DNA from 2 places in the Vibrio ponticus genome. Region 1 is predicted to be linked to the other one. Evidence: predicted binding sites of a transcription regulator. Region 1 holds the regulator's gene; the other holds the start of a gene.
What was found. Region 1 encodes CRP, which controls carbon source genes, mostly activating them, when cyclic AMP is high. Its sites were predicted from a motif close to TGTGANNNNNNTCACA; they were not measured.
Positions count from the first base shown of each region.

Region 2: GZN30_RS16365 (ROK family protein) is a predicted target of CRP. The motif match lies at 3,073-3,088, and genes of this name have one in related genera.

Region 1 is NZ_AP019657.1:3,158,621-3,167,396, forward strand. Features, by position in the region: gene astA (arginine N-succinyltransferase) at 1-102, shown strand, start outside; gene astD (succinylglutamate-semialdehyde dehydrogenase) at 128-1,585, shown strand; gene GZN30_RS14260 (DUF1338 domain-containing protein) at 1,699-2,490, shown strand; gene crp (cAMP-activated global transcriptional regulator CRP) at 2,941-3,573, opposite strand; gene GZN30_RS14270 (phosphoribulokinase) at 3,972-4,841, opposite strand; gene GZN30_RS14275 (YheU family protein) at 5,034-5,246, opposite strand; gene GZN30_RS14280 (hydrolase) at 5,300-6,274, opposite strand; gene GZN30_RS14285 (TIGR02444 family protein) at 6,271-6,759, opposite strand; gene GZN30_RS14290 (ABC transporter ATP-binding protein) at 6,756-8,678, opposite strand.
Region 2 is NZ_AP019658.1:408,727-415,966, forward strand. Features, by position in the region: gene GZN30_RS16355 (aromatic amino acid transport family protein) at 395-1,597, shown strand; gene GZN30_RS16360 (Nramp family divalent metal transporter) at 1,710-2,957, opposite strand; gene GZN30_RS16365 (ROK family protein) at 3,303-4,223, shown strand; gene GZN30_RS16370 (hypothetical protein) at 4,338-7,037, opposite strand; gene GZN30_RS16375 (polysaccharide lyase 8 family protein) at 7,040-7,240, opposite strand, start outside.

The DNA of each region.
Region 1 (8,776 bases):
GCGGCTCACGACCACGCCACTGAGTCGGTCATTATCGCACCGGATGTTGCAGAGGCTTTGCAGGTCGAAAACGGGGATTACGTGCGCATGCTTGCGCAATAACGTCAAACAGTTAAGGAATGATGATATGACACAGTGGATAGCAGGTAAGTGGCTAGAAGGTGCAGGTGAAACGATAGAGTCAACCACGCCATACAGTGGTGAAGTGGTATGGCAAAGCCGTAGCGCAACGGCGGCTCAAGTGGATGAGGCGGTTTCATCCGCAAGACGGGCATTTTTAAGCTGGAAAAAGCTGAGCTTTGAGCAGCGTGAAGCGGTCGTGTTGCGCTTTGCCGAATTGGTCAAAGCCAATAGCGAGCAAGTTGCTGAGGTGATAGCCAAAGAGACCGGGAAGCCGCTGTGGGAAACGCGTACGGAAGCGGCGGCTATGGCGGGTAAAATTGCCATTTCAATTCGAGCTTATCATCAGCGCACGGGTGAGTCGCAACGTGAGGCGGCAGGTAATCAAATCGTGCTGCGTCACAGACCGTTAGGCGTTATGGCAGTTTTTGGTCCTTATAATTTTCCTGCCCATTTACCCAATGGGCATATCGTTCCTGCGCTGTTAGCCGGTAATACCGTGGTGTTTAAGCCGTCGGAGCAAACTCCGTGGACGGGTGAACTGGCGATGAAACTTTGGCAGAAAGCGGGTTTGCCTGATGGCGTGATTAACTTAGTTCAAGGCGGCAAAGAGACCGGGATCGCGCTCGCTGAATCAAAAGGGATTGATGGGCTGTTGTTTACCGGTAGCGCCAATACTGGACACTTACTGCATCGCCAGTTTGCAGGTCAGCCAGATAAAATGCTGGCGCTGGAGATGGGCGGTAACAACCCGATGGTGATTTCAGAGCAGTACGGCGATCTTGATGCGACCGTCTATACCATTATCCAATCCGCATTTATCAGTGCTGGTCAGCGTTGCACCTGTGCGCGCCGACTTTATATACCAAGCGGTGATAAAGGTGACCAACTGCTGGTGAGACTGGTCGAAGCCACGCGTAATATTCGTGTTGATCAACCTTTTGCCGACCCGGCGCCTTTTATGGGACCACAGATCTCTCAAGCGGCAGCGAACATAATCCTCGATGCTCAGCAAAACCTGCAGTCACTCGGTGGTGAAAGTCTCATTGAAGCAAAGTTAGGTTCATGCGCGTTTGTTTCACCGGGCATCATTGATGTAACAGCTGTCGAATCGTTGCCAGATGAAGAGTATTTCGGTCCTTTACTGCAAGTGATTCGCTATCAAGGCATTGAGCAAGCGGTAGAGTTCGCCAATGATACTCGCTTTGGTTTGTCGGCAGGGTTAGTCTCCACCGATGACGCGGAGTGGGAATATTTTGTTGAGCACATTCGCGCCGGTATCGTTAACCGTAATCGTCAGTTAACCGGAGCCAGTGGCGATGCGCCATTTGGTGGACCGGGCGCATCGGGTAACTTGCGTCCAAGTGCTTATTACGCGGCTGACTACTGCGCCTACCCAATGGCTTCGATGGAAGGTGAGCAAACCTTGTTACCTGATAGCTTAAGCCCGGGTATCATCTTGTAAAAACTTAGACTAAGTCACATAGGTTAATACTCTAGTGACTTAGTCTTACACTACACTTGATTGACTTACTCAAAGAACAATAACAACACCCTACACCGAAACAAGGAGGCGCTATGACGCCAGATACATTGTTCCAGTCGCTATGGGAAGATTATACCTCACGCCTTTGCCCCTCAGCGGGTAATGTGCATAAGCTGCTGCAAGAAGATGAACCACTCATCAATGACCACATTGCCCTGCGTACCTTCAACTTAGCGCCAGTTGAGTTAGAGGTGTTAGCTAAACCTTTCTTAGCGTTAGGCTACCAAGAAGCTGGCGATTATCTGTTTGAAGCCAAAAAACTGGTCGCCAAGCACTATCAACACCCTGATCCAACTCAACCTAAAGTGTTTATTAGTCAACTTAAAGTCGAAGAGTGCTCTGCGCAGCTACAAACGATAGTCAAACAGTTGGTTGCTCAAGTATCCGCGGAGGATATGCAAGGTAGTGAGTTTTTGTACGCTGGTCGTCCTTGGCAATTGACGCATCAAGATTATCAACTGCTCGCACAAGAGAGTGAGTACGCCGCGTGGTTAGCCGCGCACGGTTATGGCGCCAACCACTTTACTGTGAGTGTTAATCAGCTCAATCAGTTTGACCAAGTGCAACAGGTGAATGACTATCTCAAAGCTTGTGGTTTTGTGATTAACCAATCCGGCGGAGAGGTAAAAGGTTCCCCCGATGTGTTGCTCGAACAATCGTCTACCATGGCAGATAAAGTTCAAGTGGAATTTGAGGATGGGGTAGTGCTTATCCCCGGAGGTTTCTACGAGTTTGCTAAGCGCTACCCAATGGCAGACGGTGAGCTTTACCCCGGCTTTGTCGCCGCATCAGCCGATAAGATATTTGAGAGTACCAACGGATAACGGAACGCTGCCGCTTACGGAGGTGGGAATGCTTCGCGCACGGAACGCTGCCGCTTACGGAGGTGGGAATGCTTCGCGCACGGAACGCTGCCGCTTACGGAGGTGGGAATGCTTCGCGCACGGAACGCTGCCGCTTACGGAGGTGGGAATGCTTCGCGCACGGAACGCTGCCGCTCACGGATGTGGGAATGCTTTGCGCACGGAACGCTGCCGCTTACGGATGCGGGAATGCTTCGCGCACGGAACGCTGTCGCTTACGGCTACGGGAATGCTTCTCACACGGAATGCTGCCGCTGACAGATATTGGAGTGCTTCGTGTATGGAACGGGGTTTAAGTTGTTTTATCTCGAAGTCCGATCTCGGAGCGAAGCGTTCCAAATTCTCGATTCCGCTAAAGAAAAAAGCCACCCGAGGGTGGCTTTTGTAATCTTATTCGCTCACAGGTGTGAATTAGCGAGTGCCGTACACAACGATAGTTTTACCGTGAGCAGAGATTAGGTTCTGCTCTTCTAGCATCTTCAAGATACGACCAACCGTTTCACGAGAACAGCCAACGATTTGACCGATTTCTTGACGTGTGATCTTGATTTGCATGCCGTCTGGGTGAGTCATCGCATCAGGTTGTTTCGCTAGGTTTAGTAGCGTTTGCGCGATACGACCAGTTACATCTAGGAATGCTAGGTCACCCACTTTTTGGCTAGTCACTTGTAGGCGACGTGCCATTTGCGAAGACAGACGCATAAGAATGTCTGGGTTTACTTGGATAAGTTGACGGAATTTCTTAAATGAAATTTCAGCTACTTCACAAGGAGACTTGGCACGAACCCAAGCTGTGCGCTCTTGATCTTCTTCAAATAGACCAAGCTCACCGATGAAATCACCTTGGTTTAGGTAAGAAAGGATCATTTCCTTACCTTCTTCGTCCTTGATAAGAACCGCAACAGAACCCTTAACGATGTAGTACAAAGTTTCTGCTTTCTCGCCCGCATGAATTAGCGTGCTTTTTGATGGGTACTTATGAATATGACAGTGTGAAAGGAACCACTCTAATGTTGGATCGGTTTGAGGTTTACCTAGAACCATAATATCTCACTTCCTCTGCAGGGTACGCTTGCGCTTTCCATGTTGTTGCTAAGCCCAAAATGGGGATAACTAGGATAAGAGCACTTTACTAGTGCTGCAAGCTATCTTGTGTTTCGGTTTCAAATAGTATCCTTTTTCCCAAAGGATTTCTTGATTTTAATCGGGTACAGGGTGCTATTTTATAAGCGAAAACGTGCACATGATCACGGTATGAAAAGTAATCGCGTTTATCGCTACCTAAATGACTTAAAAACGCGGACTTCAGAGTCTCGTCACGGTGCCTGATTTACCACAAAGGTAACAGGCACAATGCCGCCCAGGGGTAAGTATTCTCTAGGTCGTTTGTACGTGACTCGCTCAGTAATACTCACACTTTTAGGTGACTTGGGTTACGCTATTTAGCCAATTTTGCCCGTTTCTATTAACTGCTGAAGAATCGGTCTGACAATCAGTTCCATCGCAAAACTCATTTTGCCACCAGGGACAACGAGCGTGTTGTGACGCGACATGAATGACCCATCTATCATTGCTAATAGGTAGGGATAGTCAACGTTTTTGAAGCCACGTAAGCGGATTACCACAAAGCTTTCATCTAAGCTTGGAATCCCCTTCGCATCCAGCGGGTTGGAGGTATCCACGGTCGGCACACGTTGGAAGTTAATATGGGTGCGAGAAAATTGTGGCGTAATGTAGTTTAGGTAATCATCCATTGAGCGAACAATTGAGTCCATGACCGCTTCACGAGAATGACCTCGGTCACGAGTATCGCGGACGAACTTTTGAATCCACTCAAGGTTGACGATCGGCACCATGCCAATCAGAAAGTCGACATGTTGAGACACATTAACATCACCATCCACCACGCCGCCATGCAAGCCTTCGTAGAACAGAACATCACTGTCTTCTGGGAGCTCTTGCCATGGCGTAAAAGTGCCGGGCATTTGGTTGTAAGGCACCGCTTCATCAAAAGTGTGCAAGTAGCGACGGACTTTACCGCTGCCATCTTCACCGTATTGACGGAAAAACTCAGCCAGAGCAGGGAAGTCGTTCGCTTGCGGACCAAAGTAGCTGATATGGCGACCTTGTTCACGGGCTTTGCGGATCTCCACATCCATTTCAGGACGTGTAAAACGATGGAAGCTATCCCCCTCAACCCAGGCGGGTTTGATGTCCATCATATTGAACATCTTGCGAAAGGCTTCGGAGGTCGTGGTAGTACCCGCACCAGAAGAACCAGTGACGGCAATGATTGGATGCTTTGCTGACATGACAAACCCTGTCTAAAACTAACGTTCCTGTTAATAATTATGTTTGTTCCAAGTCAGTACTGCGCTGGGCAGACTTATTTGGATATCACAGCAATATAACATGCTTTAACTTTTTGTTTAAAAGATTCTACTGTGGGCATGGGTGAAGAAAATACGGTGTAGCGGCACAGAAGTGTCTATGCCGCATAGAGATTAGAATTTCTGTTTAAGCTGAATATCCACGGTTTCGTGCAACTCAGAATAGACAATCACTGCCTCGCCAGAAGCGAGCTGAGCTTTTACTTGATCGACTTTAGCTTGTAGTGAAACCTCAACCGCACCGTAGTCGGTTCCTTCACGTAGTACAAACTCACGAATTAAATTGTCTAGGGTATCGGCAGCAATTTCTTGCCAAGGGATAATCATAAATACCTCTTACTTTTATGATTGGGAGAGAGCCAGTCTTGCTGGCTCTAACATTATGCGGTTTTTAGTGGCTGATAGTAAGCGGGTAGCATCTCTTCTAGCCAGAATCTTGGTTTGAGCAGTGAGCCAGTGACAAAGCCGACGTGCCCGCCGTTATCCAGCAGTCGATAGTCGATATTGTCAGGCAGCACAAAGTGAGGGATCACCGCATCAGTCATAAAGGGATCATCTTTGGCGTGAATGATCTGGGTTGGCAGTTTGATCTGTTGCAGGCGATGGATGCCTGAGCAGCGCTGATAATAATCTTCTGCATCTTTAAAGCCATGCAGTGGCGCGGTAATCAAATCGTCAAAGTCGTATAACTTAGTCACGCGCTTAATGGTTTGGTAGGTGAGCCCAAGTTCACCTTTAAGTAGATGGTGCTTGCGCAGCGCGTTACGCTTGAGTGACTTAAGTAAGTAGGCTTTGTAGAGCTTCGAGAAACCTTGTTCAATACGACTTGAGCATGCTGAGAGGTCGAGTGGTGCCGAGATAATCGATGCGGCATTGAGCAGTGGTTCATCAGCATACTCAGCTAGATAGTTAGCCAGCATATTACCGCCGAGAGAAATGCCTACCGCAACTTTGGTCTGTTGAGGAAATTGCTGCTCAATGTGCTCTAAGAAGAAACGTGCATCTTCTACTTCACCGGAGTGATAGGCGCGTGGCAAGCGATTCGGCTTACCGCTACAACCGCGAAAATGCATCATCACCGATAGCCAACCTTGCTTGGCGAAGGCTGACATCAATCCATTGGCGTATGGGCTATAAAAACAACCCTCTAAACCATGAAACAGAATAAACAGCGGTTTGTTTTGTGCAGCATCGGAGTGGGGATCTTCACTCCAAGCAAGATCGATAAAATCACCGTCTGGGGTATCGAGGGTTTGCCAAATGGGTTCAAACAGCGCTTTTTTACGAATAAAACGTGGCGCTAGAGTTTGCATGTGGGGATTGGTCATGCCCGAGGCAGCAGTAAAGTTTGTCATAGCGTGTCAGTTGGGTTATCCGGTACAAAGGGTTGAGAGAAAATGGAGTAAAGGTGCTCTCCATCTAACTGACGACAATAACGCAGAGTTAGGGACTCATCATCGGCGTTGTGCAGAGTAAGCCCATTGATGCAATCAACTAAATCTGACTGTTGTTGCTTTTCTAGTTGTAGTTCAAATTGTAAGGTTTCACGATACAAGGTATCGGGCACATTACGTTTGAGTTTTCGGCGTAGTTCTCGGAAGCTGCTGAGAAGCGTTTCAGAGCGGCTCAAGCACTGTTCGACTTGAGCCCAATCTTGTGGCGCGATAGTCGCGCCTTGTTCATCCAGCCACTTGAGAAGCAGCAGGAGGTTAACGTTACCATGGTGATGGTTTTGCAGAGTTAAGCACGCTTCTTTCACTTCTCGCACACTGTAGTATTGCAAGCTAAACTGCCAAAGGCGTTCTAGGGTAAGTGAAAGGTATACGCGCTCATTACTCATTGATCACTGAACTCCTGTTCCATCTGCTCTAGCTCTTCTTGAAGAGCCATCCATTCCATTTCTACGTCTTCTAACTCAGCTTTGCTGGAGGCTTGTATCGCGAGAACTTGATTAAGTTTAGCCTTGTTTTCGGCTTCATACAGTGAGTTATCCGCTAATTGTTGCTCTGCATTGGCAAGTTGTTCACCTAATTTATCCATTTTCTCTTCGAGTTTGGACAGGTTTTTGCGAATTGGGGCAGTCAGTTTACGGAACTCGGCTTCGCGACGTTTTTGATCTTTTTTCGCTGCGGCACTGTTGGCGGTATTTTTCTCTGGTTGTTCCGCTTGTGCTTCACGACGATCCGCTTTTTGTTGCTCTGTCAGCCACTTGTAGTAGTCGTTCAAGTCACCATCAAATGGCGCTACTTGGCGGTCATGGACGAGGTAAAGGTCATCGGTGGTCGCACGCAGTAGGTAACGGTCGTGGGAGACAATCACCATTGCACCTTCAAAGGTTTGCAGTGCCATGGTTAATGCCTGACGCATATCCAAGTCCAAGTGGTTGGTTGGTTCGTCGAGCAGCAGCAAGTTTGGCTTTTGCCACACTATTAATGCCAATACCAAACGCGCTTTTTCACCACCAGAGAAAGGTGCCACTTTCTCCAACGCTTTGTCGCCTTGGAAGCCAAAGCTACCTAGGTAATCGCGCAGTTGTTGTTCGGTGTGTTTTGGCGCGATCTGCATCATGTGCTGCAAAGGCGTTTCTTCAGGGTGTAGTGTTTCTAACTGATGCTGGGCAAAGTAACCGATTTTTACCCCTTGAGAGTATGTCAGTTCACCGCTTTGAGGCTTATGCTCACCAGAGAGCAATTTGATCAGCGTCGATTTACCCGCACCGTTACGACCCAGTAGACCAATGCGGCTACCCGGTACGAGGTTAAGACGGATTTTCTCGAGAATTAGGTTATCACCGTAACCGGCTGATGCTTCATCCATCATAATGATTGGGTTTGGCAAGGCTTCTGGCTCACGGAATTCAAAACTAAATGGGTTATCAAACTGCGCAGGTAGCACTTTTTCCATTCGCTCAAGGGCTTTGATGCGGCTTTGTGCTTGGCGCGCTTTCGAAGCTTTGTAGCGGAAACGATCAATATAGCTTTGCATGTGTGCCATATGCTTTTGCTGTTTGGCATACATAGCTTGTTGCAGGATCAGTTTCTGCGCACGTTGATCTTCAAACGATGAGTAGTTACCGGTGTACTCATTCAGCTTTTGGTTTTCAACGTGAATGATGCGACCGACGATTGGGTCAAGGAAATCACGGTCGTGTGAGATCAGCACTAATGTACCTGGATAGTTTTGTAGCCAGCGTTCTAGCCACATTACCGCATCTAAGTCCAAGTGGTTGGTTGGCTCGTCGAGCAATAGCAGGTCAGAGCGGCATAGCAGTGCTTGCGCAAGGTTAAGACGCATACGCCAACCACCAGAGAACTGAGTGAGGTGCCAACTCATCTGTGGCTGAGTAAAGCCCAGACCATCCAAGAGTTCTGCCGCACGAGCACGAATACTGTAGCCACCGATGGTTTCGATTTTGCCATGCAGCTCAGCGACGAGTGTGCCGTTATCCGCTTGCTCAGCTTGCGCCAGTTGTTGCTCAAGGGCGCGGTACTCACGATCACCATCAATCACATATTCAAGTGCGGTTCGGTCAAGTGCAGGGGTTTCCTGAGCGACCCAAGCTAACTCCCAGTGCGCTGGTTTGCTAAAATTACCAGCATCAATAGAAAGTTCATCTTTGATCAAAGCAAAGAGGGTCGACTTACCACAACCGTTCTTACCCACTAGACCGACTTTATCGCCAGGGTGGATGGTTGCAGATGCATTTTCTAGCAGGGGTTTACCGCCGCGTAGCAATTGAATATCAGAGAAGGTAATCATAGAGTTTTGTTTTTTCTTTAATCGTTTCCGCACGCATAGTAGGAGGATTGGTCGAAAAAGTCGATCATTGCGTTATCCCTCTCAACCGCGTATAACAA
Region 2 (7,240 bases), on a different replicon from region 1:
AAATAAAGCTCAAGCTATTGTTTGATTAATTAATATTTTGATTAATAAAATATGTATCTATTTCTGTGCTTTTAGAGCTAAATAAACAAAAAAGACATATCCAGTTGCCTTGTAAATAGTTTTGTACAGGTGGTGTGCAAAGAATGTACATGCCAAAAGTGTTTGCAACCTCCCATTTACTTGCTTTGATGCAAATTTCAACACTGATTTCTAGGTATTGACCTCTTACTTTTCTAATTAAAAGAGATGTGATCTCTCAATTTTTAATTAATCTCTCTGTTGTTTATTATATACAAGTAATCCAATTTCGTTTATTCGTCTGACTCTTTCCTAGTTCTTAAATGGTCTATTTAATAAGTGCCAGTCCCTACTGTTAATAATAAAAAGGCAACATATGGAAATAACCACAACAACATCGACAAACAGCATGTCGAAGGTGATTGGCGGCGGTTTAATTATCGCTGGTACATCTATCGGTGCTGGTATGCTTTCTATCCCGCTGATGTCAGCAGGATTAGGTTTTGGCGTGTCTGTTCTACTACTTTTTGGTTTCTGGGCATTGATGACATATACCTCTATGTTAATGCTAGAAGTTCACCAACATGCTGATAGTTCAGCGACGCTACACACTCTTTCTACCAAGTTTTTGGGTAACCCTGGCAAAATTGCGGCAACCATCGCGACATTTATGCTTCTATATGCACTATGTGCAGCATACGTAGCGGGTGGCGGTAGCAACATGGCGACTCGTCTAGACCAGCTAACGGGTATTCAGATCCCTGCTTGGATGAGCTCTCTGATCTTCGTTACTATCGTAGCGGCGCTTGTAGCAGCTGGTACAGCGGTGGTTGATAAAGTAAACCGTGTTCTGTTTGGCGCTATGATGTTAGCAATGGCAGGTGTACTGGTTTTCTTGAGCCCTAATATTTCAGGTACGCTGCTAGCAGCTTCTCCAAAAGGTTGGGGTCTGTTCTTCGCAGCTCTACCGGTAATCTTTACATCGTTTGGTTTCCACGGTTCTATCCCATCAATCGTTACTTATTTCGATGGCGAGACTAAGAGCCTACGTACAGCGATGCTTATTGGTTCTTGTATCCCTCTAGTCGTTTACTTGTTCTGGTTGGCTTGTACTCTTGGTGTTGTTCAGCAAGACATCCTAATGGAGAACGGTGAACTAGGCGCGATGATTGCCATTCTAGGTGAAACTCTAGGTAGCTCGAACATTGCGGTGATGATCGGTCTATTTGCTGACTTGGCACTTGTGACGTCTTTCTTGGGTGTTTCCCTAGGTCTATTCGATTACCTACGTGATACTACGAAAGACAAGTTGAAAGGTAACCGTGTATCAGTGGCACTTGTTACATTCCTGCCACCACTAGCGTTTGCTTTGTTCTACCCACAAGGCTTTATCATGGCTCTAGGTTACGCAGCGATCGCTCTGGTTGTGATTGCTATCTTCCTACCAGTTGCTATGACTATCGCTTCGCGTAAAGTGCACAAAGAAGCTCACCTATACCGTGTTAAAGGTGGTCCAATCGCAATGGGTCTAGCAACACTTTGTGGTGTGGTTATTATCCTAGCTCAATTTATCGCTTAACTTAGTACGGCTTTAAACAGCAAATACTTAGCAGATAACAAAGCTAAATCCTTAATTCGAATGCCGTTCACCTAGGTGAGCGGCATTTTTGATCGCCTAGTCTCCCATTGGCTTACGCCACCAAACTCCATAAGAGGTAGCCATTTAAACCTAGAACAAAGCTGACAATAATCGCACCCAGTAGAGAAATGACCCGATTATTACTATAGCTCCCCATAATGGTACTGCGACTGGTGAAAACAAGCAGCGGAATAATCGCTAGAGCCACACCAAAGCTGAGGACGACTTGACTCGCGACCAAGATATCTGTGGTACTGACGCCCATTGCGATAAAGCCAAACGCCGGTAGCATAGTGATGGTTCTACGTAGCCATAGTGGAATGGAAAAATGCACAAAACCTTGCATAACTACTTGCCCTGCGAGTGTGCCTACCACAGTTGATGATAGTCCAGAGGCTATCAATGATAAGCCAAATAGTAGTGCAGCGCCTTTGCCTAATAATGGCGTCAGTGTTTGGTAAGCGGTTTCGATGCTGGCAATGTCACTGCGACCTGTATGATGAAAGACCGCCGCCGCCATGGCAATGATCGCAATATTGACGAAACCCGCGATAGTCATTGCTATTAATACATCAACACGCGTCATTTTTAGCCTTTGTTTCGTGCTGTGCTCGTTTTTTCCGCTGAATAGCGCTGAGTGCAAATACACCACATGAGGCATCACGGTTGCACCTAAGATCGCTGCAGCCAGATAGACTTGTTTTGGCTCAGTAAGAGTAGGCACAAATAAGCCTGTTGCCATTGGGGCAAGCTCAGGTTTGGCTAACATCAATTCGACGATATAAATAACCGCGACGATAATCAGCAAAGCACCGATAAACATCTCAAGTGGTTTTTGGCTACGACGACCGAGAGTGAGAATCGCGAGGCTAAACAGTGCTGTGATCGCCGCCCCTTCAAATAAGCTCACTCCAAGGAGCAATTGGAAGCCAACTGCAGCGCCAATGAACTCGGCAAGGTCGGTTGCCATCGCGATGATTTCAGCTTGAATCCAGTAGGGAACCACCGCCCATTTCGGTAAGTTGTCGCGTAAGTGCTCGGCTAGGTTTTTGCCAGTCACAATACCTAATTTAGCCGAAAGGTATTGGATAAGCATTGCCATGAGGTTAGCCCAGAGCACAACCCAAAGCAGTTGATAGCCGTAAGCCGAACCAGATTCAATATTAGTAGCAAAGTTACCAGGATCGATATAGCCAATGGCAGCGATAAATGCAGGACCAATAAGACGTTTGCTACTGCTCTTAAGTTTGTTTGAATTGCCAAAGGCAACACTAGAAGGAGTGGATGTCAGCGCAGTCATTCTTTTGCTCTCATAATTTCGATGGAGCGAATTTACGCCTGTTAGTTACAAGGGGCTAATTTGTCCTAACTATTATTTTGATAAGTAATAGCGATGAAAGAAGCGAAGCTACGATCGAGAGTTTTCTCGCGTGACTTTCTTACGTGAATTTCTTATGTGACTAGTATGGCTCCGTCAATATAGAAACCATATATGTAGCTCGGTAAACGAAGAAATTAGTGCTCAGAGTCATGAGATTGAGTCGTAACAGGTGACGTTATTTGTAATAGCGGACAGACTATTTTCAATATTGGTTTAAAACGTTTACTTGTTTAAGCGAAAAGAGCAGATGGTGAGGGCAGTGCAATGCTGATTGGGTTAGATATTGGCGGAACTAAAATTGAAGGTGTGATTGTATCGCCTTCCAGTGGAGACGTCGTTAAACGTATTCGTGTTGATACTCCCAAGTCGGGTTATCAAGCATTTTTGTCTGCAGTAAAGTCAGTGATTGATAGTTTGATGGAGACAACCGAAGTGCAGTCTATTGGTGTGGGTTGCTGCGGTTCAATCAACCGTACTACAGGCAAGATACAAGGCGCCAATATACTTTATCTCAATGGAGAAGACTTTCTCGGTGATTTGCGTGCGCATTATAGCCTTCCGGTCGCGTTAACCAATGATGCCAACTGTTTGGCGATATCTGAGTTTGAAACCGGTGCAGCAAAAGAGGCACTTAATTCATGTTTGGCAGTGATCATTGGCACTGGTTGTGGTGGCGGGATCGTTATTCATGGCAACATCGTTGATGGTCAACATGGCTTGGGCGGTGAGATAGGGCATAACCCTTTACCGGGTTATGAGCCTGAAAAGGATGGTCCGACTACTCAGTGTTACTGTGGCTCTTACAACTGCAATGAACTGTTTGTTTCTGGTACAGGCTTTGAGCGTACTTGGGCGCAGAAATATGACAAATTGTCAGCTAAAGCGATCTTTAATCGATACGCTGATGGCGACAAAGATGCCGTTGAACACGTTGAATATTACGCTGATTGTCTCGCAAGGGTTTTAGGTTCGATCGTCAACGTAATTGATCCTGAAGTGATCGTATTAGGGGGCGGCGTTTCTAACCAATCTGCAATCTACCCATTGGTGGAGCAAAAGCTGAAACATTATACCTTTAGTAAAAATGTCACAACTCCAGTTAAACAAGCACTGCATGGCGATTCAAGCGGCGTGCTAGGTGCCGCTTACCTGCCCGTTATGAGTGGTTTGGTTCAGTTAGGGTAATTTCTCCATCACCTTTAAAATCGAGCGCAAGTCAGTTTTCTAGATGATAAAAACCGCCTTAGTTAAGTAAGGCGGTTTTACTTTCAAATTGCAGTGTTAATTGGATATTGAAAATTAATTTGCAGTGTTCCAACCAATCGCGATGTTTTTGTATTGGATCGTTTGCAATTTATCTCCACCAGCATCGTGACGATAAGTATCGAAGTTAGCTGTAAATTGAACATGGTCGACGTCAGATGCGTCCACTAATTGGTGGTTTACATTCTCAAATGCTTCTCCGTCAAATTTACCCGCATTAGGTTTAAAGTAAGTGACATCGTTCATTTGAAAATCGAGGGTTCCTGTACCATTGTCGCCAAACTGAAGATGTTGATTCATCTTGTACCAAGTGTTTGCATTGACATAGTTATTGCCACCGTAGTCTAACCATGACAGATCGGCGTGTGGAGGGTTAATAAATTTTGCTGAAAAACGTTTATACTTATTCGTTGCATAGCGATGATCAGATAGTAAGGTATTACCTGAATTTAGCAGAATACTCGGCAACAAAATAACATCTTTGTTTTCGTTCGTTGCGATAGCAACGTTGAGATCGTAAGCAAAGCAAGCCCCACGTAACTTACTGTTTCCAGTAGGGAATGGAACAGCAAAGTCAGTACCATTAGCGGTAGCCATTTGACCTGTCTCAGCCGCAGCATATGTTACCTCAAGAGCGAATTCTCCGGCATTCTCGACGACGCGAATATTATCGCGACTGTTGCCAAAGGTCAGTGTTCCAGCAGGTAAGTCACCAAGTTGCTGACCGATTTTATCTAGCAAGTCTTGCCCAGTTAATCCATTAATTGATGCTAAGTCTAGCGCGCGAGATTGAGTGAATCCTTTAGTACTACAGTAATTAGCTGCTGGTGGAGTCGTTGGTTCATTGATATCATCATTCTTCCACGCAAAAGTAATGTTTTTAATTTGGACTACTTGCTCTTTCAAATCAGACTCTTTGTCCGCCGAGTGTTTCCAATGACGGTAAACTTCCATCAAAGCTGCAAGTTTGTAGTCGTGGTGAGCATCGACTTGAGTACGAGCCGTTACTGCACCGGCTTTAGCGGTCATAGCGCCTGTTTTGTAGATCATGTCTAATGAACCATCTGCAGTAGATGCACTCCCTACGAAGTCATTTGTTTGCAGCTTTTGCTGCACCAAATGCCACAGGTTTGCGTCGATACGGATGTCTGCGCCATTTTGCTGTAGAACAGAGTTATAAAACTTGTTGTCAGTCGCATCCGTAAATCGAGTACTTAATTTGCCGTAGCGGTCAGTATTTAATTTGTAGGTAAAGCCTTCACCTGGTTGACTTGCAGAGTCTGCCACTAATGGATCGCCACTGGTAAAGCCCGGTAAGAATATATAGTCAGGTGACTTACTTGGATCGCCGTTACCAAGCGGAGTCGATAAGCGGTACAAGTAGGACATCGTTGCTTCTTTCACTTTGCCATTTGGTAGTTCAATGAGGAAGCTAAAGCCATTTTGCATTGGCTTACTTGACGAAGGTTGACCAACTGCTTGTGCGGCGATAGTGGTTTGTAATACATACTGACCTTGAATCATTTCGACGGTAAGGTTTTCTGAATCCCAATTCGAAGCGCCGTCGAATCCCCATTTTGGTGTCACTTTGAATGTGCCAGTCGTTCCTTTCGGTAGACTTTCATTAAGCTGTTGCTGAATACCTGCGACTAAGTCGCTGCCTTGCATGCCTGCTAGTGGTTCTAAATCAATTGCTTTAATATTTGGGTAACCAGCAAGATCCGGTTGATCATCCACCGGTGGTGGTAGAGCAACTTCATCGTTGTTCCAAGCGAAGCTAAGATTTTTGATTCGAACTTTTTGTTCTTGCACGGCACTTATATCATCTGCACCATGCTTGTAGTAACGGTAGACTTCGACTAGAGCTTGCAGATTGTACGGGTGAGTATCATCAACCAAAATACGATCGGTTGTGCTGCCTGATTTAGGCGCAACCACTTCGCGATTAAAGTAGGTGGTCACAGAGCCATTGGCTTGTGCCGTATCCTGGTTAAAATCGTTTACAGTGATGTTTTGCTGAATTAAATCCCACTGACCTTGAGTTGGTTTGATGCCTTTTTCTGCATACTGCAATTGTGCATTGGTTAAGTCACCGTTTGTTGGGTCAGCATATTTTGCATTGAGGTAGCCATAGCGATCGGTTGAGAATTTATAGGTAAATCCCGTTCCTGCGGCGGTCGGTTTATTATTCTGTACTTCAGGTGCGCCACTGGTTAAGCCTGGTAAATAGATGTAATCAGGAGACTTAGCCGCTTCACCAAAACCGAGTGGTTTCGCTAAGCTTAGCTGATAGCTCAATGTAGCTTGTTTAACTACGCCATTAGGCAGTGAGATTTTGAAACTGAATCCATTTAATTCGCTTGCAGAAGGTTTACCCACTTTGCCTGCGGCTAAAGTGGTTTCTAATGCGTAGTAGCCATTGACGTCAACCACGCGAAGGTTGGTGTCATAACCCCACTGCGGAATGATCTCGAATTGTGCAGTTGACGAGCGTGTTAGTAAGCTATCGTTTAGTTGCTTTTCTAAACCATCAATAAGAGCTTGTCCTGTTAGTTCTTTTAGCTCCCCAAGATCAATATTTGCGACAGTTTCGAAGTCACTAAAATCCGGTTCATAGCCACCAGCTGGTGGCGGTGGAATTTGTGGTAGAGCGTCAGGTTTGTCGCTGCTTTCGTTACCACAAGCCATTAATGATAAGCTGATGCTTACCGCTAAAAAACATCTCACAATATTCATTATTATTCCTTTATAAGCGCAAATTGGTAGCTACGACCTTGAAGATCAGTGAGGTCGATGGTGAACGAACCATCGTTATTGGTGGTGATACGGTTTTCGAGATCGCCTTTGGTGATATAGGTATCATCAAATTTGAACTTCACTGAGAGTGAGCTACGAGTAGGGTCTGAAATAGAAACGGTTAAACTTTGATCCGAGTTGGT